Regions from separate parts of the Photobacterium sp. 2_MG-2023 genome, predicted to be linked through region 2. Evidence: predicted binding sites of a transcription regulator. Region 2 holds the regulator's gene; the other holds the start of a gene.
The links. Region 2 encodes MetJ, which represses methionine synthesis genes. Its sites were predicted from a motif close to TTAGACNTNTANANGTCTAA; they were not measured.
Positions count from the first base shown of each region.

Region 1: metN (methionine ABC transporter ATP-binding protein MetN) is a predicted target of MetJ. The motif match lies at 5,605-5,624, and genes of this name have one in related genera.

Region 1 is NZ_JAUOQQ010000020.1:1,931-12,501, reverse strand. It holds gene Q4491_RS15440 (proline--tRNA ligase) at 1-1,245, opposite strand, end outside; gene tsaA (tRNA (N6-threonylcarbamoyladenosine(37)-N6)-methyltransferase TrmO) at 1,373-2,095, opposite strand; gene Q4491_RS15430 (type B 50S ribosomal protein L31) at 2,239-2,502, shown strand; gene ykgO (type B 50S ribosomal protein L36) at 2,499-2,642, shown strand; gene Q4491_RS15420 (MetQ/NlpA family lipoprotein) at 2,748-3,572, opposite strand; gene Q4491_RS15415 (methionine ABC transporter permease) at 3,696-4,382, opposite strand; gene metN (methionine ABC transporter ATP-binding protein MetN) at 4,372-5,406, opposite strand; gene gmhB (D-glycero-beta-D-manno-heptose 1,7-bisphosphate 7-phosphatase) at 5,748-6,305, shown strand; gene Q4491_RS15400 (ABC transporter permease subunit) at 6,576-7,601, shown strand; gene Q4491_RS15395 (ABC transporter permease) at 7,603-8,646, shown strand; gene Q4491_RS15390 (extracellular solute-binding protein) at 8,680-10,512, shown strand; gene Q4491_RS15385 (ABC transporter ATP-binding protein) at 10,529-10,571, shown strand, end outside.
Region 2 is NZ_JAUOQQ010000004.1:152,874-163,444, reverse strand. It holds gene ppc (phosphoenolpyruvate carboxylase) at 1-1,055, shown strand, start outside; gene Q4491_RS05395 (PadR family transcriptional regulator) at 1,422-1,994, shown strand; gene metF (methylenetetrahydrofolate reductase) at 2,130-3,032, opposite strand; gene Q4491_RS05385 (bifunctional aspartate kinase/homoserine dehydrogenase II) at 3,314-5,719, opposite strand; gene Q4491_RS05380 (O-succinylhomoserine (thiol)-lyase) at 5,716-6,885, opposite strand; gene metJ (met regulon transcriptional regulator MetJ) at 7,074-7,391, shown strand; gene Q4491_RS05370 (malic enzyme-like NAD(P)-binding protein) at 7,469-8,716, opposite strand; gene rpmE (50S ribosomal protein L31) at 8,977-9,189, opposite strand; gene priA (primosomal protein N') at 9,419-10,571, shown strand, end outside.

The sequences.
Region 1 (10,571 bases), on a different contig from region 2:
GAAAATATGGCCCACTTCGATACCGCGTTTGAGCAAGATAGTCCCTTTACCGCATGGGCTTGGGTCACCTTCAATCACATTGCGAATATCTTCGACACGACCCAGCTCTACGTCACGGCCCCAGTTGATGCCAAAGTAGTGTTTGCCGTCAATGTTGGCACCGGCACCGAAGTCGCTCATCACGGCAACGCTGCGATCAACAATGAAAGTGGCAGGCAGATTGACAGGTCCCAGTGAGCCCGGGCCGGCATTCACAACGGCGCGGATTTCTTCTTCTGTCGCAAACTCCAGTGGTTTGGCAACACAATCCAGGTTTTCTGCTTTCACTTCGTTGAGTTCGTGATCGCCACGCACGATCAGAGCGATTAACTCTGCGTCTGACTCTTCAGACGCTTTCACGAACAGTGTTTTAACGGTTTTTTCAACCGGCAGGCCAAATTGCTCAACCAGCTCAGCGATGGTTTTAGCATTTGGTGTATCAACCAGCTTCATCTCCTCTGCTGGCTCTGCGCGCTCGAAGGCAGGCGCCAGCGCTTCGGCTTTTTCGATGTTGGCGGCGTATTCCGACTCGGTAGAGAAGGCAATCAGATCTTCGCCACTTTCGGCCAGAACGTGGAACTCGTGCGAGCCGCTGCCACCGATAGAACCGGTATCTGCCAGCACGGCACGGAAATCCAGACCCATGCGACTGAAGACGTTGCTGTAAGCACGGTACATGTCGTTATAGGTGTCTTGCAGGCTGTCTTTATCCAGGTGGAAGGAGTAGGCATCCTTCATGATGAATTCACGTGAGCGCATCACACCGAAACGGGGACGAACTTCATCACGGAACTTGGTCTGGATCTGGTACAGATTCAGTGGCAACTGCTTGTAGGATTTCACCTCATTCCGCACGATGTCAGTGATCACTTCTTCGTGCGTCGGTCCCAGTACAAACGGTCGGTCATGGCGGTCAGCAATTCGCAGCAGCTCAGGACCGAATTTGTCCCAGCGGCCTGTTTCCTGCCACAGTTCAGACGGCTGAACCACAGGCATCAGTGTTTCGACTGCACCGGCATTGTTCATTTCTTCGCGAACAATGGTTTCGACCTTACGCAGGACACGCAGACCTGTAGGCAGCCAGGTGTACAAACCTGAGGCCAGCTTACGGATCATACCTGCACGTAGCATCAGCTGGTGGCTGATGACTTCTGCGTCGTTTGGAGTCTCCTTCAGGGTAGAAAGAAGATATTTACTGGTACGCATTGATGGTATCCGTTGGTAATTATGAGGATTAATATTGAGAGCAGTATATTAGCAGCGTATCTGCCTTTCGCCAAAGGGAACCCGAGGCTTATTGGCTGTCCGGTGACTTCAGTCACCGGAAAACAGGTTAAGTATAGTCTGTAAGGTCAGCTTGCCCGGAGGCGACTATTTGTTCGACCAGGACTTTATGGCCTTCAAACCGAAACAGTACGTTGTAGTCAAACAATAGTACGCCATAGCGCTTGTCATCCGTTTTCGCTTTCTTATAGGCCGGGCGGGGATCCTGCGCCAGTACTTCTTCAATCACCGCTTGTTGATAGGCTGCGTCTTCGCCATCAAGCTGGGCCAGTGCAGCAGGGGTAAACTCGACGGGAAGCAGTTCAGGTATCTCTGCCGCAAAGCCGCCACTGGCATCCGGCACACTGTCGGAATAGGGAATATAGGGTTTTATGTCAATGACAGGCGTACCGTCAACCAAATCCACACCGGCCAAATCCAACAGCACCTGACCTTTTTCATGCCGCACGCCGTTCAGCTTGATCGCTGACATCCCTATACCGTTAGGGCGAAAAGTGGCCCGGCTGGCAAAGACGCCGATGCGGTCATTACCGCCTAGTCTGGGCGGTCTCACGGTAGGGCGCCAGCCCGCCGCCAGGTTCTGATCAAATAAAAACAGCAGCCACAAATGGCTGAACTGTTCTATGCCTCTGATCGATTCCGGCGTGTTCGCATCGCCGCAAAGCACCAGGGTTGCTCTGGCACTGGGTACCAGGCCGGGCTGACGGGGAACGGCGAATTTCTCTTTGTAAGGGGAGTGGATGACACCAATTGGCTCAATCTGAAAAGTCATTTTCTCTGTCATTCATGCATGTCGCTGCAGATCATATCTGCCAGACCTTAGCACATCTCAATGTGGTGTTGCTGAAAATCTTGTTGTGGGAAAAGCGCATTAAGTGTTATGTTATACTATAACATTTAATGCGAGGAGGCATGATGAAACCAGGTATCCATCCCGAGTACCGTAAAGTGGTGTTTCACGACACTAGCGTAGATAAATATTTCGTTGTCGGCTCGACACTGAAGACAGATAAAACCATCACATGGCAGGACGGCAAGGAGTACCCCTACTTCTTGCTGGACGTGTCGTCTGAATCGCACCCTTTCTACACCGGCAAGCAGCGGGTGATTAAGACAGAAGGCCGGATGGCAAACTTTAACCGCCGTTTTGCGGCGTTTGGAAATAAGGAAGCACAATGAAGGTATTAAGCTCACTCAAAAGCGCCAAGCTGCGCCATAGAGATTGCCAGGTGGTCAAGCGACGTGGCCGCATTTACGTAATTTGCAAATCCAATCCACGCTTTAAAGCCGTGCAGGGTACGGTGAAAAAGAAGAAGTAAAAGACCGAGCTGTCTGATCAGATCATTGTTCCCCATCCAGAACAACAAAAGCCCCTTTGCAGGGGCTTTTGAACTTTTATCGGCAAGGTGTTGTGAGGCGATGGCTTACCAGCCTTTGACAATGCCGCCTTTGAAGATCTCCATCGCTGCATCGTTCACCGCATCAGACTGATATGCCTTGATAAAGGTCTGCACGTTTTCGGCATTCACGTTATCTTCACGGGCAACAATCAGGTTCACATAAGGTGATTCTTTGTCTTCCACAAAGATACCGTCATGATCCGGAGACAAGTCGATAGTGCTGGCGTAGGTGTTGTTGATAATGGCCAGTTTGACGTCATCCAGAGAGCGCGGCAGTTGCGGTGCTTCCAGTTCAACGATGTCCAGGTTCTTTGGATTTTCAACGATATCCAGCACAGTGGCTGTCAGGCCTGCGCCGTCTTTAAGTTTGATCAGACCTTGTTGCTGCAGCAACAGCAGCGAGCGGCCCAGGTTGGTTGGATCGTTTGGCACTGCGATCTGATCACCGTCTTGCAGCTCATCGATAGAAGCGATTTTGCTTGAGTAGGCTGCAATCGGGTAGACAAAGGTGTTACCGGCAATCGCGAACTTGTAGCCACGGTCTTTAATTTGCTGATCCAGATAAGGCTTATGCTGGAAGGCGTTAACGTCGATCGAGCCTTCTTCCAGCGCCGCGTTAGGTGACACATAGTCGGTGAAAGTGATCAGCTCAACGTCCAGACCATACTTGTCTTTGGCTTCTTTGGCGGCCACTTCAGCTACCTGCGCTTCTGCACCGGCCATCACACCCACTTTGATTTTGCTGTTGTCAGCAGCAGCGGTAGATTCCTGTTTTTCGCCACAGCCAGTCAGTGCCAGAGCTGACGCCAGACCCGCGACTGCAAAGAAATGTTTAATATTCAGAGCCATTGTACTTCTCCTATTGTTCAGGGAATCCCTGTACTTTGTTGTCGTTGTATTTCTGTAACTTATCGGTTTCGCCGGCAAGCCATGTCCGGCGGATGTGAGTTTTCTGTTGTGTTCCCGTCAAACTTATCTGTGGTCGACGCGGCGGACCAGATGATCCCCGGCGGACTGGATCAGCTGTACTAACACGACCAGCATGATCACAGTGATCATCATGACTGTGCCGTCAAAGCGCTGATAACCATAGCGGATACCGACATCACCTAAACCGCCGCCGCCGACTGTACCTGCCATGGCCGAGTAGCTGACCAGAGTGACCAGAGTAATGGTGACGGCATTAATAATGCCCGGCAGCGCTTCCGGCAGCAGTACCTTGCGAATGATTTGCACTGGCGTGGCACCCATAGCTTGCGCGGCTTCAACCAGACCGCTGGGTACTTCGAGCAGTGCACCTTCCACCAGACGGGCGATAAAGGGAATTGCGCCGACTGTCAGTGGCACAATGGCCGCCGCAGTACCGATGGAACTGCCCACCACAAAGCGGGTGAATGGAATAATGGCCACCAGCAGAATAATGAACGGGATGGAGCGGCCGATATTAACCACACCACCCAGCACTTTATTAAAGCCCGGGTTGGCCAGCAGGCCGTTGGGCTTGGTCAGGTGCAGAGCGACACCCACAGGAATGCCGATGGCGAAACCAATCAGGCCGGAAGCGAAGACCATCATCAGTGTTTCGCCTAAAGCGTCCGTCAGCAGACCAATCAGGCGTTCGTTGGTTTGCCACCAGGTGGCGATAGAATCAAGCAACATAACCCAGCACCTCTACATTTACTTTGTGTTCGCGAAGGAAAGCGATGGTTTGTTGTGTCGCTTCTTCAGAGCCAAAAAATTCCGCCAGCATCAGGCCGAACTTCACACCGCCGGCATAGTCCATGTCGGCACTCAGAATGTTGGCATCAATACCGAACTGCCGCGATGCCTGACTGAGCAGTGGCGCATCCACGGAAGCGCCGGTGAATTCCAGCCGTATCAGAGGGTAGTTAGTCTCTGTACGCTCTGTTTCCAGGCGCGCTTTATAATCTTCCGGTATCGACAGATCTAAGGTAGAACGGATAAATTCACGTGCCAGTTCTGTTTTCGGATGGGCAAAGATATCACCCACCGGACCTTTCTCGACCAGCTCGCCGTTGCCTATGATGGCCACTTCTGAACAGATGCTTTTCACCACGTTCATTTCATGGGTGATCAGCAAAATTGTCAGGTTCAGCTTATTATTGATTTCTTTCAGTAACTCAAGAATGGACTGGGTGGTGGCCGGATCCAGTGCGCTGGTGGCTTCGTCACACAACAAAACTTTAGGATCAGAGGCCAGGGCACGGGCAATAGCCACCCGTTGTTTTTGTCCGCCGCTGAGGTTTGACGGGTAGGACTGATGTTTGTCAGCTAAACCAACCAGATTGAGCAATTCGGTTACTTTGCGTTTGACTTCCGCTTTATCCGTGCCAGCCAGTTCCAGCGGCAGCGCGACATTGTCGAAAACGGTGCGGGACGATAACAGATTGAAGTGCTGGAAAATCATGCCGATTTTACGGCGAGCCAGTGTTAATTCCTGATTAGAGAGCTGAGTGAGATCGATACCATCAACAATGATGTGTCCTGAGGTTGGCTTCTCAAGCAAGTTAACGCAACGTATCAGGGTACTTTTTCCCGCACCGGACGCACCGATGACACCAAAAATTGTGCCTTGCTCAATGCTGAGGTTGATATCGCGTAAGGCGTGGATGTCTTTATCCCCGACTTTGAAGGTTTTATTGACCCTGTTGATCTCTATCATGCTGTGTCCTGCTACTGCTTTTTTAACTTGCTTGCTGTGTTGTAAACCAGCATAGCTTTATGGTCGTCATTTCGCCTGCATTAGTGTTTTTGTGTGTAGTTTAAGCGATAGACCTTGTCATCTTCTTGTGTTACCGGAATTTTTCCGTGTCATCTGTTGTGGATGCTAGGGTGTCTAGATGGCTAAGTCAATAGATATTTTTACGTCTAGACGGCTAAATCAAAAAACACTGCGATTCAGCCGGAAAAGTGTCAGCCAGTCTGCCTGAGGATAAAGAGATGATTCCGTGTGTCAGCCATGCCATAATTTAGCGAATTTGATTTCTATCTTTAGGTGATCGCTTGGCTAAGCCTGCTGTGTTTATTGATCGTGACGGCGTCATTAACGTTGATCACGGCTATGTCCATACTGTTGACGATTTTGAATATATCGAAGGGGTGTTTGACGCCTGCAAGAAACTGAAAGAGCAGGGTTACCTTCTGGTGCTGGTGACCAATCAGGCCGGTATTGCCAGAGGCATGTATACCGAAGATGAATTCCTGACCCTGACAGAGTGGATGGACTGGAATTTTGTCGATAACGGTGTTGAATTTGACGGCATCTATTACTGCCCGCATCACCCGACAGAAGGAAAGGGCGATTATCTGCAAGATTGTGATTGCCGCAAGCCCAAGCCAGGCATGTTTATTTCAGCCCGCGATTTTCTGAACATTGATATGGCCCGTTCAGTGATGATTGGCGATAAAACCGATGATATGACAGCGGCGCAAGCGGCTGACGTGGGCACCAGAATTCTGGTGCGTACCGGTAAGCCAGTCACTCAAGAAGGGGAGGCACTGGCTTCGGTTGTGCTCGACAGTGTCGCGGATGTCCCGGCCTGGTTAGCGGCCAGCAACTAACTGTCCGGCATCTTTAAGGTTCACAAAAACAGACACGCTCAAAACGTGTCTGTTTTTTTATATCTGTATAGTGACCACTCTGATGGCCTGCCAGGTGGGTCAGAATATCAGGACAGTATTTTCCCTTTGATACAGGGGGAAATATAAACTCATGTTTTTATTGTCAAATAGTGAGCAGGCTGCTGTTTGGATCATCATTAAACATTCAACCAACTGCTATACTGACTAGACCAAGGAACAGGCGGACAATGACAGGAGTCATTTACCTTCATGCTTTCATACTTTTTGCGCCGTTTGGTGCTGGTAATCCCCACTTTTATCGGCATTACGATTCTTATTTTTGCCCTCACCCGTTTTGTGCCGGGCGGACCGGTCGAGCGTATGCTGGCCAGTATTCAGGCGCAGCAAAGTATGTCTATGTCTCCTTCTATGGCAGGGGAAAGCAATGCACTGTCAGAAGATCAACTGGCCGAACTCAATGCGTTTTACGGATTAGACAAGCCGGTCTTTGAAGCTTATTCCGAGTGGCTGATGAAAATGCTGCATCTGGACTTCGGATTGTCGACCCGTTACTACGAACCTGTCTGGGACATGATTATGGACAGGCTGCCGGTGTCCATGTTCTACGGCGGTGTGACCTTTTTTCTCAGTTACTTTATCTCTATTCCTCTGGGTTACTACAAAGCCTTAAAACACGGCAGCGGCTTTGACTCCGGATCTTCAATTCTGATTTTTGTCGGTTATGCCTTGCCGGGGTATGTGGTAGGGGTGATGCTTATTACGCTTTTCAGCTATCAGCTGGAATGGTTTCCAATGGGCGGCTTTGTCAGTGACGATTTCGATGACTATGAATCACTCTGGCAGCAGGTTAAAGATATCCTCTGGCATGCCTGTCTGCCGCTGATTTGTTATCTGATTGGTGATTTTGCCACTCTGACAATGACGATGAAAAACAACATGATGGAAACATTGTCAGCGGATTATATCCGTACAGCTATCGCCAAAGGGTTACCCTTTTCGACCGCGGTTCGCCGCCATGCGCTCCGCAATAGTCTTATTCCTATCGCCAGCCACTTTGGCAACTCCTTGCTGTTCTTTATGACAGGGTCTTTCTTGATTGAGGTGATATTCAATATTGATGGGATCGGTCTGCTGGGGTACGAATCTATCATTGAGCGGGACTATCCTGTGGTGATGGGAATCGTTGCGATAAATGCTGCGTTATTAATGCTGGGCAATATCATTTCCGATGCTTGTGTTGCCATGATTGATCCCCGAGTGAGATTCGGAGCCTGAGATGCTGACACTTAGCCCACTGACAAAAAAGAAAATCCAGCGTTTTAAAACGATAAAGCGAGGTTACTGGTCACTGATAATATTATCCACACTGCTGGTGTTATCCTTCTTTGCCGAGTTTTTGATTAACAGCAAAGCGCTGATCGTCAAATATCAGGGGGAGTACTATTTTCCGGTCGTCAGCGATGTGCTGCCTGGCACTCAGTTCGGGCAGGAGTACCAAAGCGAGGCACAGTACCGGGAATTGCAGCAGGCTTTTTCGCAAAGCGATACGGATAATTTTGTGCTGATGCCGCTCGTGCCCTGGAACCCCTATGAACAGGATTTTAGCGGGGATTATCCTCCCACCGCGCCTGACGCCCAGTCCCGGCATTACCTTGGCACCGATACCATAGGGCGGGATATTCTAGCCCGGCTGGTTTACGGTTTTCGTATCACTATGGGTTTTGCCTTACTGACCATGGCTATTTCCTATGCCATAGGTACAGCTGTCGGCTGTGCGATGGGTTTTTGGGGCGGAAAGTTTGACTTGCTGGTGCAGCGTTTTATTGAAATCTGGTCAATGGTGCCTTTTCTCTATGTCATCATGATACTTGTCTCTATCACTCAGCCTTCGTTTACGCTTTTTGTCGCCATCAATGTGCTGTTCGGCTGGATGGGGATGACCTGGTACATGCGCACTATGACCTACAAAGAAGTGGCCCGGGATTACGTCATGGCCGCGAAGGCACTGGGCGCCTCAAACTGGCGGATTCTTTACGCGCACATTTTGCCCAATGTTATGGTGATGATAGTGACATTGGCTCCGTTTACCATAGCAGCCAATATTACAGCGTTAACGGCACTGGATTATCTTGGTCTGGGCTTAATGCCGCCGACACCCAGTTGGGGAGATTTACTGCAGCAAGGGAAATCGAATTTGGGTGCGCCCTGGATAGTGATTACCGTGGTGACGGCCATCGTGCTGGTCCTGGTAATGGTGACCTTTATTGGTGAGAGCGTGCGTGCGGCTTTCGATCCGAAAAAATTTACCCGTTATAGTTAATAAAGACGTGTAGCCAGATAACAAGGATGTACGATGAGAAAGATACTGAACATTTTCGCCTTTTGGACCATCACATTGAGCGGTGCACCGGCAGGGGCAGCCGAGCTTCCGGCCGGGCTGAAATGGGAGTCTAATCTGCATGAGCCGCGTTTTGCTTCTCCGCATGCCAAATTCGGCGGCACTTTTAATACTTATATTGAGAGTTTTCCGCAGACATTTCGTATCGTCGGACCGGATTCCAACGGCCGCTTCCGTACCTGGCTGCTTGACAGCCGACCCGCTGCAGTAACCCGTCATCCTGATACCAAGGCCTGGATCCCGGATATCGCCAGTGAATGGGCTTATGGCAATGACGATAAAACCGTTTATTATCGTATTAACCCCAACGCCAGATGGTCTGATGGAAAGCCTATTACGGCGGATGATTTCATCTATGTACTGACGTTTATGCGCTCCAAAGACATAGTTGCCCCCTGGTATAACACCTTTTATACCCAGCAGATTGCCGATGTCGTTAAATATGATGCTCACACCTTTGCTGTGGTATCAGCAGAAAAACGCAATAAAGAAGAGTTGATGCTGTACACCAATCTGCAGCCCCGTCCCGCTCATTTCTATAAACCGAAAGTCGATAAAAACAGTGATGGGGTAGAAGATAACTTTGTTCGCTACTACAACTTTAAAGCCGAGCCGTCCGCCGGCCCGTATTACATTGACGATATCAAAAAAGGCAAGTCGATCACTTTCAAACATGTTGGCAAAGACTGGTGGGGATACTCAAATCCTTATTATCTGTATCGTTATAATGTCGAGAAAATTCGCGTTAAAGTGATACGCGACAAAGACATTGCCCGTCAGCACTTTGAAAAAGGCAATCTGGACTCTTTCTGGCTGGACACCCCGGAGCTGTGGCGCGAGAAGTCGGACACCCCCAATTTTGAGCATGGCTATATCCATAAGTTTTGGGGATATAATCAAGTCCCCATGGGCGCGGGTGGATTATGGCTAAATACCGCCAAACCACTGCTGGGGAATCTGGATATCCGTAAAGGCCTGGCATACGCCACCGATTTTGATGGTCTGATTGAGAAAGTCTTACGTGGTGATGTCATCAGGAAACCCAATCCTATGGGAGTCGGGCATGGTGATTACACCAACAGCGAGCTGAAAGCGCCACCGTTTGATCCGGATACCGCGATTGAGTATTTTACAAAAGCGGGGTTCGGTAACATTGGCCCGGATGGCATTCGGATCAACGATAAAGGACAGCGGCTTTCGTTTGCTATCACCTACAGCTATGGCTACCTGACACCACAAGTGGCTTATCTGAAAGAACAGGCCAAACTGGCCGGGCTCGAATACACCCTGAATCTGGTTGATGGTTCATCGGCATTCAAATATGTGCTGGAGAAAAAGCACGAGCTCTCTTTTCACTCTATGGGCACCAGCGAAATCCCCCAATACTGGGAATATTTCTACTCTGAGAACGCCAATAAGCCGCAGAATAATAACTTCACCAATTACAGCACCCCTGAATTAGACCGGCTGATCCTGGCCTATCGTTCCGAATTTGACTTGAATAAAAAGAAAGCTCTCGCCAAGCAAATACAGGTCATTGTGGCAGACGCAAGCGTCATTATTCCTGGTTACATGCGCCCCTATGCCCGTGAAGCTTACTGGCGCTGGCTGCAGATACCGCAACCGGCGATGACAAAATCCACTGAATTTCTGTTTCCCTCGGGGACGTTCCGGGATCTGGGCACGTATTGGATTGATGAGTCGCTGAAGCGTGAAACCAAAGCGGCTATGAAGTCAGGCAAAACCTTCGAGCCCGTCACTATCATGGAAGAGGCATACAAGCTGTAAGCGGGCGGAGGGCGAAATGAACGAGCATCAGGTTATCCTGCGGGTAGAGGGGCTGGAAA
Region 2 (10,571 bases):
GTTTCATCCAGAATCATCAAATGGTGATGATCGGCTATTCCGACTCAGCCAAAGATGCCGGTGTCACCGCGGCAGGCTGGGCGCAATACCGCGCGATGGAAGCCCTGGTCAATGTGTGTGATAACGCAGGTGTTGAACTGACCCTGTTCCACGGTCGTGGCGGCAGTATTGGTCGTGGCGGCGCACCCGCGCACGCGGCCCTGCTGTCTCAGCCTCCGCGCAGCCTCAAAGGTGGTCTGCGGGTGACCGAGCAAGGCGAGATGATCCGCTTTAAACTGGGTCTGCCTGATGTGGCCGTCAACAGCCTGAACCTGTACGCCAGTGCCATTCTGGAAGCCAACCTGCTGCCGCCGCCGGCGCCTAAACAGCAGTGGCGTGATGTGATGGACGTGCTGTCAGATGTCTCCTGCGAAGCCTATCGCTCGGTGGTCCGCGGCCATGATTCCTTCGTGCCTTATTTCCGCGCCGCCACACCTGAAATGGAGCTGGGTAAACTGCCACTGGGTTCTCGCCCGTCCAAGCGGAATCCTCAGGGCGGCGTAGAAAGCTTACGCGCCATCCCGTGGATTTTCGCCTGGAGTCAGAACCGTCTGCTGCTGCCAGCCTGGCTGGGTGCCGGTAAAGCAATTCAGCATGTCATCGATCAGGGCCATTCTGAGCTGCTGGAAGAAATGTGCCGTGAATGGCCATTCTTCTCAACGCGACTAGGTATGCTGGAAATGGTATACAGCAAAACCAATATCCAGATTGCCGAATACTATGATCAGCGGCTGACCGATAAGAGTTTATGGCCGCTGGGACAGGAACTTCGCAATCAACTGCAACAGGATATCAAGGTGGTTCTCAACGTGGAAAACAGCGATCACCTGATGGAGCAGGATCCCTGGGGGGCAGAATCTATCCGGCTGCGCAATGTGTATGTTGAGCCACTCAACATGCTGCAGGCGGAGTTACTGCACCGTACCCGCCAGCTGGAGAGCGAATCGCCGATTCTGGAAGAAGCCCTGATGGTCACCATTGCCGGCATTTCCGCCGGTATGCGTAATACGGGTTAATACTTCACCTCTTCGCAACATCAAACAGGCCGCCGGCAGGTGGCCTGTTTTTTTGTCCATAATTTAGACAGCATAACTTTCTTCCTTTCAACTAAGGTCTATATGAGTGCTGTGAATCAATTTGATTGAAACTTTGTGCACTGCGCGCAGTCTACATAATTGGACGAGCGTCACAAGATAAGTAATTGCTCACTGTTCATCATGGAATATTTATGCTTCCAGTGGTTGCAGAGAATAAATTGATGATATCCTATGTGATCTCGACCGGGCACTGCAACAAGACGATTATAAAAACGCCTGAGAGCGGAAGGGTAACGTTATGCCTGGTCGGTTTATTTTTTTGTAGTATTTTAACGGATAGAAGAGATGTCACTACCACACGTCATATTGACCGTGCTGAGTTCGCGCGACGCGACCGGCTACGACATAACAAAAGAGTTTTCTCACAGTATCGGCTATTTCTGGAAAGCCAGTCATCAGCAGGTTTACCGTGAGCTAAACAAAATGGCCACCAACAATCAGGTTACCTGCAAACTGGAACCTCAGGAAGGCAAGCCGGATCGCAAGGTCTACTCTATCACTGATCTGGGCCGTCAGGCGCTGTTTGAGTGGTTCCAGGAGCCTGCCCGCAATCCGACCATTCGTGATGAATTCTCTGCCAAACTCCTGGTTTGCGGTGTACACAACTCACTGCCTATGCAGCGCCAGTTGGAAGCACTGATCGAGGAATCACACACCCTGATGAACCATTACCACGAGCTGGAAAAAGTCCATTTCGCCAATTACAAAGAAATGGATCGTCAGTCGCGCCTCGATCGCCTGACACTGCGTCGCGGTATCCATAACCGACAGGCTTGGATCGACTGGGCGGAAGAAGTCCTGGTGGAACTGCAAGATATCGACAGCGCCGACAGCAATGTCGCCATGGCCGCTGAGTAACCCTGCAGACACTGATACACTGGCATCAGTGACCTATCGGCTCCTCAGCTACTCATCAGGGCCGATTCATCATGTGCCAGCCAGATACAAAAAAAGCCGCAATGCGGCTTTTTCTTTTCCTGCCCGCTACTGTCATCAGGCAATGACGTCAGCTTCGGCACGCACACCTAAGGTATGGCAAATCGCATAAGTCAGCTCAGCACGGTTGAGGGTGTAGAAATGGAAATCTTTAACCCCTTCACGGCTCAGTACCCGCACCATATCAATCGCGTTACTGGCCCCGACCATCTGACGGCTCAGTAAATCGTCATCCAGCCCCTGATATTGTTTCTCTAACCAGTTAGGGATTTTCACATTGTTGGCCTGCGCGAAGCGCTTGGCCTGCTTCATGTTCACCACAGGCAGGATGCCCGGGACGATTTCGACATCAATACCGGCGGCAACACAGCGATCACGAAAGCGCAGGTAGCTTTCAACATCAAAAAAGAACTGAGTGATTGCACGGCTGGCACCGGCATCGACTTTACGCTTGAGGTTAATCAGGTCGGCCTGGGCACTTTTCGCTTCCGGGTGCACTTCAGGGTAAGCCGCCACAGAAATATCGAAATCCGCTTCTTCACGCAACAGCTCGACTAAATCGACCGCATACATATCCGGCTTACCGCCCTGTGGCGGCAAATCGCCCCGCAGCGCCACGATATTGCGTATCCCGCTTTTCCAGTAGTCACGGGCGATGGCACGCAGTTCATCACGCGTGGCATCGATACAGGTCAGGTGAGGTGCGGCCAGCAGGCCGGTCTGATCTTTGATGTCTTTGATGATCGAGTGGGTACGGTCACGCTCGCCTGAGTTGGCGCCGTAAGTCACAGACACAAATTTCGGCTTGAGCGTTTTCAGACGATGTATTGATGACCAGAGGGTTTCTTCCATCGCAGGCGAACTTGGCGGAAAGAATTCAAATGAAACATTGATTGCGCCGTTCAAATCGGCGATGTTTTGATTTAACGCATCCAAGTGACTGGCGTAAGAATAACCCATAATTGAAACCTTCCTGCTGCTGGCCTGCGGCCTTCCCTCTGAACTCTGACGCCAAACAACCATTTAGACGTCTATATGTCCACAGAATGTCTTGTAACCAAATTAATGTCAACCGCGTGAACATGAATTTTTCTCAACATCAAAACCCAGTTTATTCAAGTCCAGAGTTTTACTATGCCGATTGCCCGCCAGGCAGCACCAATGCTGGGAAAAAACAGCAACAAGAAACAAAAAGGGCAGCGCAAGGCTACCCTTTGGATCTATCTCATAACGGGAAAATCTTACAAAAGCCGGGCCAGTCGGTTCAAATCCGACAATAACGCCCCTGCCGTCACATCCCTGCCCGCACCAGGACCGCGGATAACAAGCGGATTGTCCCGGTACCAGCGGCTTTCAATCGCAAAGATGTTGTCGCACGGCAGCAGGTTCGCCAGCGCATGCTCAGGCTCCAGCGCTTCCAGGCCCACCACGGCGTGACCATTTTTGTCCAACCGCGCGATATAGCGCAGGACTTTTCCCTCACGCTGCGCTTTGCTCAGGCGCGCCTGCAAGCGCTCATCAAGCACATCACTTTGCTCAAAAAAGGCGTCCAGGCTCAGGGCTTCCAGCTCCTCTGGCACCAATGACTCAACTTTGACCTGTTCAGGCTCCAGTGCCAGTCCGGATTCACGCGCTAAAATCACCAGCTTTCGCATCACGTCGCTGCCGTCCAGATCGTGGCGGGGATCCGGCTCCGTCAGCCCCTGCTGCCAGGCCTGTTCAAGCAACTGGCTGAAAGGCAGGCTGCCGTCGAACTGCTGGAACAGCCAGGACAGAGTACCCGAGAAAATGCCGGATACAGCAATAATCGTATCCCCGCTGTCGCGCAAATCTTTGACCGTATGGTTGACCGGCAATCCGGCGCCCACAGTGGCGTTATACAGCCAGTGGCGGCTGCTTTTCTCGAACGCATCAACCACAGCGCGGTAGACTTTGCCTTTTGCTGAGCCTGCGACTTTGTTGGCAGAAATCAGATGCAGGCCGTGGCTGGCAAATTCCGGGTAACGCTCAGACAGTGCTTTGCTGGCGGTGACATCCAGTACCACCAGCTCATCATAGTCATGCTGCCCCAGAGCCGGGAGCCAGTCCGTGCCGTCTGTGGCTTCATCATCAAACCGGGTCAGAGCCTGAACTGGCTCAATGCCCTGCAGATTAAGCCAGTAGCGCCGGCTATCGGCCACCCCTATCAGGGTAAAGCTCATGCCGTGACGCTTTTCCAGTGCCACCTTTTCTTCTTCCAGCAACTCCAGCCAACGGCTGCCGATATTGCCCTTGCCGCACAAGATCAGACCGATACGCTTTTGCGCCTGGAACAAATTTTGGTGAATCAGCTGAACCAGGGCCTGGGTATCGGCCTGCCGCAGCACCGCCACCAGACTCAGCCCGGATTCGGCTTCGGCAATAAATTCGACCGGCTGGCCTTTCAACTGCTGCTGGAAGCCATGACAGTGCACAGGGTTTATCACCACCCCGGCCCCTACCGCGGCCACCATAGTAAAACCGTCGCGCAAACGGATCTCGGCTGGTAAACCGCTGTCCTGCAGCAGTGCCAGTACCCCGTTGGCCACTTCAGCGGTATATGCCAGCAGAATCTGTCCTTTGTCGGTTTCCACCGCTTGAGCCAGCGGGATCAGCTGCGCTTTCGGCAGCAGAGTCGCCAGCTCGCGCTCCACCTGCTCCAGCGTCTGGGCTCGGGAGACAGACAGCTCCAGCAGACAGACCTCATCCAGAGAGGTAATAATTTTGGCGCCACGGCCAGATGCCAGTACCCGCTCCACACGAGTCGAGCCAGATTCCGGCAGCAGACTGCAGCGCAGTGTCAGGTCGATGGCACTCTGGGCCACAGGCTGAAGCGTGCGGCTGTGCAGCACAGGAGCCGCCAGACGAGCCAGCTCGTCAGCCTCATCAAGTCGCAGCAAGGGCAACAGACAAGCATCACTGACCAGACGGGGATCCGCACTGTAGACACCGGCGACATCACTCCAGATGGTCACCCGGCTGACACCGGCCAGGGCGCCGATAACAGTGGCGGAATAATCCGAACCATTGCGCCCCAGCAGTACGGTTTCTCCGGCTTGATTGCTGGCCATAAAACCTGTGATCACCATGCGATGACCACTGTGCTGTGCCAGCTCATTTTGCAGCAACGGCAGTGAACGGCCACGGTCAACTTCCGGCTGAGCGGCGCGCTCGGCACGCAGGAAACTCCGCGAGTCCAGCGCACGTGCCGCCATGCCTTTGTGTGTCAGCAGTGCGGCCAGTAATCGGGAGGACCAGAGTTCACCGTGTCCGAGTACCCAGGCTTGTCTGGCCGGGGTGATCTCGCTGTCAGTGAGCTGACCCAGCTCACTGAACTCCAGATGCAGCGAGGTTAACAGCTCATCCGCCACGGTTTCCTCTAACAGCTCTTCGATGAGGTGCTGCTGGAAGGTGCGCAAATCCTGCAGGCTTTCATGCGCCAGCCGGCCATCTTTGCTCAGCAAAGACAGCCACTGAATCAGTCGGTTGGTTGTTTTACCGGCTGCCGAGACCACCACCAGATCATCGGCGCTGGAATACTGCTCGAGAATATGGGCGACATTACGGTAACAGCTGGCATCCGCTAAACTGCTGCCGCCAAATTTGTGCAACTGACGTGTCAGGGTCATTCACTGACCTCCGCCGCTTTGGTAAAGGCCTGAGCCAGATCGGCAATCAAATCATCGGCATCTTCCAGGCCCACAGACAGACGCAGCAGCGACGGCAAGATACCGGCCTCGCGCTGCGCCTCATCCGACATGGCACGGTGGGTCATGCTGGCAGGATGCGCAATCAGGCTCTCCGTGCCGCCCAGTGACTCAGCCAGAGAGAAATCGTGCAAAGACGCCACAAAAACTTCCAGTTGCTGCATGCTGCCGGCCAGCTCAAAACTCAGCATGGAGCCAAAGCCTTTTTGCTGCCGGGCCGCAATCTCATGACCTGGGTGATCTGCCAGGCTGGGGTGATAAATCTTACCCACCAGCGGCTGGGTTTGCAGATAGGCCAGCAGCCGGGCGGAATTTTCTTCATGGACACGCATACGTGCCATCAAAGTACGTACGCCGCGCAGGGTCAGGTAAGCATCAAAGGGCGCGCCGGTGGCGCCGATACAGTTGGCCCACCAGGACAAGTTCTCGGCGTGCTCGCTGTCTTTCGCAATCAGCACCCCGCCAACCACATCGGAATGCCCATTGATATATTTAGTGGTGGAATGCACCACGAAGTCCGCGCCCAGCGCGATGGGCTGCTGCAGCGCCGGCGAGAGGAAAGTGTTATCCACCGCCACCAGCGCTCCCGCGTCATGCGCCTGCAAACACAGCTGCTCGACGTCAATCACCCGCAACAAGGGGTTGGACGGCGTTTCAACCCACACCAGTTTAGGTTTTCTGGCCAGTGCTTCAGCCAGCGCCTTAGGGTTGCCCTGATCGACAAAAAGCACCTTGAAGTCACCTTTGCCGGCACGGGTATTGAACAAGCGGTAGGTACCGCCGTAGCAGTCATGGGGGGCCACAACCAGATCATCCGGCCCCAGCTGCGCCGTTGCCAGCAGGTTAATCGCCGCTGTACCACAGCTGGTCACCACACCACCCGCTCCGCCTTCCAGTTCCGCCAGAGTGTCTGCCAGTAAATTACGGGTGGGATTTCCCGAGCGGGAATAATCGTACTGAGGTAAAGTCCCTAATTCAGGGAAGCCATAGGTTGAGGTCAAGTAAATAGGTGGCACCACTGCACGAAATTGCTGATCGGTTTCAATGCCGCTGCGAACAGCGATAGTAGCTGTTTTCTTGTCACTCATGTAATTTGCTTCCTTGTTTCCGGGACCAGGCCAGAGGCCGACGAGAGTAAGATGCTTCAACCTTAGCGAGATTTAAAAAAGACGTCAACACTTCTAGACGTCTATATGTCTTTGCTTGTGGCAGTAAATGCCGCTAAAATTCCCCCCATACAATATTTCAAAACCCTATATCGCTGAGAAGGTAAACAATGGCAAAGTGGAACGGTGAGTACATCAGCCCTTATGCGGAACATGGCAAGAAAAATGAGCAGGTCAAGAAAATCACTGTCTCTATCCCATTAAAGGTGTTGAAAATCCTCACAGATGAACGCACCCGCCGTCAGGTAAATAACCTTCGCCACGCCACCAACAGTGAACTGCTGTGCGAAGCATTCCTGCATGCCTACACCGGCCAGCCACTGCCAACGGATGAAGATATCCGCAAAGATCGCCCTGACGATTTACCGGCAGAAGCTAAGGCCATCATGGACAGCCTGGGTATTGAGTACGAAGACATCAACGAATAATCAACATAACGCCTTGAGATAAAAAAAAACCAGCCATATGGCTGGTTTTTTCAATCATAAGCACACACTGTGTGTCATTACACTTCCATGTAACCCACAGGCATTTCGATACGGGCAACGCCAGATTCCACAGCCGCGACCGCAACCGCTTTGGCAACCCGTGGCAACAAACGCGGATCCATAGGTTTAGGGATAATATAGTCCGGACCGAACTCCAGCTTATCCACACCTGCTGCTTTAACAACTTCTGCCGGCACCGGTTCTTTGGCCAGTTCGCGGATAGCGTTCACCGCAGCCAGTTTCATTTCATCGTTAATCTCGCTGGCACGCACATCCAACGCACCACGGAAGATAAACGGGAAACAAATGACGTTATTTACCTGGTTCGGATAATCCGAACGGCCGGTTCCCATGATCAGATCATTACGAACCGCATGGGCCAGCTCAGGTTTAATTTCCGGATCCGGGTTTGAGCAGGCAAACACGATCGGCTTGTCAGCCATCAGTTTCAGCGACTCAGGGGCCAGCAGATCCGGGCCTGAGACACCGACAAAGATATCCGCGCCTTCGATAACATCTTCCAGGGTGCGCTTATCTGTGTTGTTGGCAAACAGTTGCTTATACTCGTTGATGTCATCACGACGGGTGTGAATCACACCTTTGCGATCCAGCATGTAGATTTTTTCACGCTGCGCGCCGCATTTGATCAACAGTTCCATACAGGCGACGGCCGCTGCGCCGGCACCCAGGCAGATGATCACTGCTTCTTTGATATCTTTGCCCTGCAGTTCCAGTGCGTTCAGCATACCGGCTGCCGTTACAATTGCCGTACCGTGCTGGTCATCATGGAACACAGGCACCTGGCAACGTTCGATCAGGCGTTTTTCAATCTCAAAACAATCAGGGGCTTTGATATCTTCCAGGTTAATACCACCAAAGGTATCGGCGATATTGGCCACAGTATCAACGAACTCGTCGATGGTACGGTGTTTCACTTCGATATCAATCGAATCCAGGCCAGCGAAACGCTTGAACAGCAGGGCCTTACCTTCCATAACCGGCTTAGAAGCCAACGGCCCCAGGTTACCCAAACCAAGAATGGCCGTACCATTGGTAATCACAGCAACCATGTTGCCTTTACCTGTGTACTTATACACATTCTCTGCATTCTGGGCGATTTCCCGCACCGGCTCAGCCACACCAGGGCTGTAGGCCAGAGCGAGATCTTCTACTGTATTGGCAGGCTTGCTTAGTTCAACCGAAATTTTCCCGGGGACAGGGTAAGCATGATAGTGAAGTGCTTGTTGACGAAAATCTTCAGACATAATTATTAGAATCCTGAATGGATGGATGTTCTGTTCGGTTCGGTATTGAACAATCAATCATATTCGATAGCAGCACAAAATCCTAGTTCGCACAAGCTGGTAATACCAAGACAATAACCGTGACAGGCCAGAAGATATGCAGGGGATGACAGGTTGGAGTCAATGACTACAAATAAATCAGTCATTAAAGGCGGGAAGAAACAGCAAATAGCAAAAAGGGACGCATATGCGTCCCTTTTCTCGACAGTGTCTTAAAGCAATTACTTGCTAGACAGAGCGCCGAAACGCTTGTTGAATTTGTCGATACGGCCACCGGTGCTCACTTGACGCTGCTTACCAGTGTAGAATGGGTGACATTTGTCACACACATCCAGGCTGATGTCTTTTTTCATGGTTGAATTAAAGACAAAAGCGTTGCCGCAAGAACATTTTGCGTTTACAGCTGTGTATTCTGGGTGGATACCTTGTTTCATGGGAAACCTCTAAGCTAAGGCCGTGTCGCTCTCCCGATCCAAAGCCGGGCACCACACGTGGTTAATAAATACTGCCAGGCCAAAGGCGCTGGACAAATAGGCGGCGTATGATAATCAATCAGCCGACACAGATCAACCTGCAATCGCAGTGTCGTCTTGCTTTGCCTCACCCCTTGTGCAAGGTACACTGCCATCTACCTGTAAGTATAAGTGATATCAGCCAATACCCATGACTGCCACCATTGCCAGGGTTGCCCTGCCCGTTCCGCTGGACAAAAGCTTCGACTACCTGATCCCATCAGGCCAACGGCCCGTGGTCGGTGGCCGGGTACGGGTGCCATTTGGCCGTCAGCAGCTCACCGGGATAGTGATTGCCCTGACGGAGCAGTCCGATTTTCCCCGCGACCAGCTCAAGCCCCTCAAAGCCGTTCTCGATAGCGAACCGCTGTGGCAACCGCCATTGTTTCAGTTGCTGGAGTGGACCAGCCGCTACTACCAGTACCCTTTGGGCGATACGCTGGCCAATGCCCTGCCTTCGGCCTTACGTAAAGGCAGACCGGCCAATGCCGAGATTCGTTACTGGCAATTGACAGAAAAAGGCCAGGAACAACCTCTGGCAGCGCTCAAACGGGCACCGCGGCAGGCTAAAGTGCTGACGCTGCTGCGCCATGGCGCGCTGAGTCACGATGCCTTACTCGACCAGGAGGTTAACAGCGCCACCCTGAAAACGCTGGCAGAAAAAGGCTGGGTCGACAGTTTTCACACCACAGCATCCAGCGGCCACTGGCCAACGGATTTCGCCGTCACCGAAGAGAAACCCCGCCTCAACGAAGAGCAGGCACTGGCGATTGCCAGTATCAATGCCAATCCGGGTTATGCCTGTTATTTACTGGAAGGTGTGACGGGTTCAGGCAAGACCGAAGTCTATCTCAACCTGATTGAGCCGGTGCTGGCCGCCGGTAAACAGGCCCTGGTGCTGGTGCCGGAAATTGGTCTGACGCCGCAGACCATCAACCGTTTTCAGCGTCGCTTTAATGTGCCGCTGTTCACCATTCACTCCGGCCTGAATGATACCGAGCGCCTCAGCGCCTGGCTGGCCGGGCGCGACAATCAGGCCGGCATCATTATTGGTACCCGCTCTGCCCTGTTCACCCCGTTCGCGGATCTCGGCATCATTATTGTCGATGAAGAGCATGACTCGTCCTATAAGCAACAGGACAGCCTGCGCTATCACGCCAGAGACATGGCCGTGCTGCGGGCCAGCAAAGAAAACATTCCGGTTGTGCTCGGTTCAGCCACGCCGGCACTGGAAACCCTGCACAATGCCAGAACCGGCAAATACCACCACCTGCATCTGACCCGCCGCGCCGGTAACGCTCAGG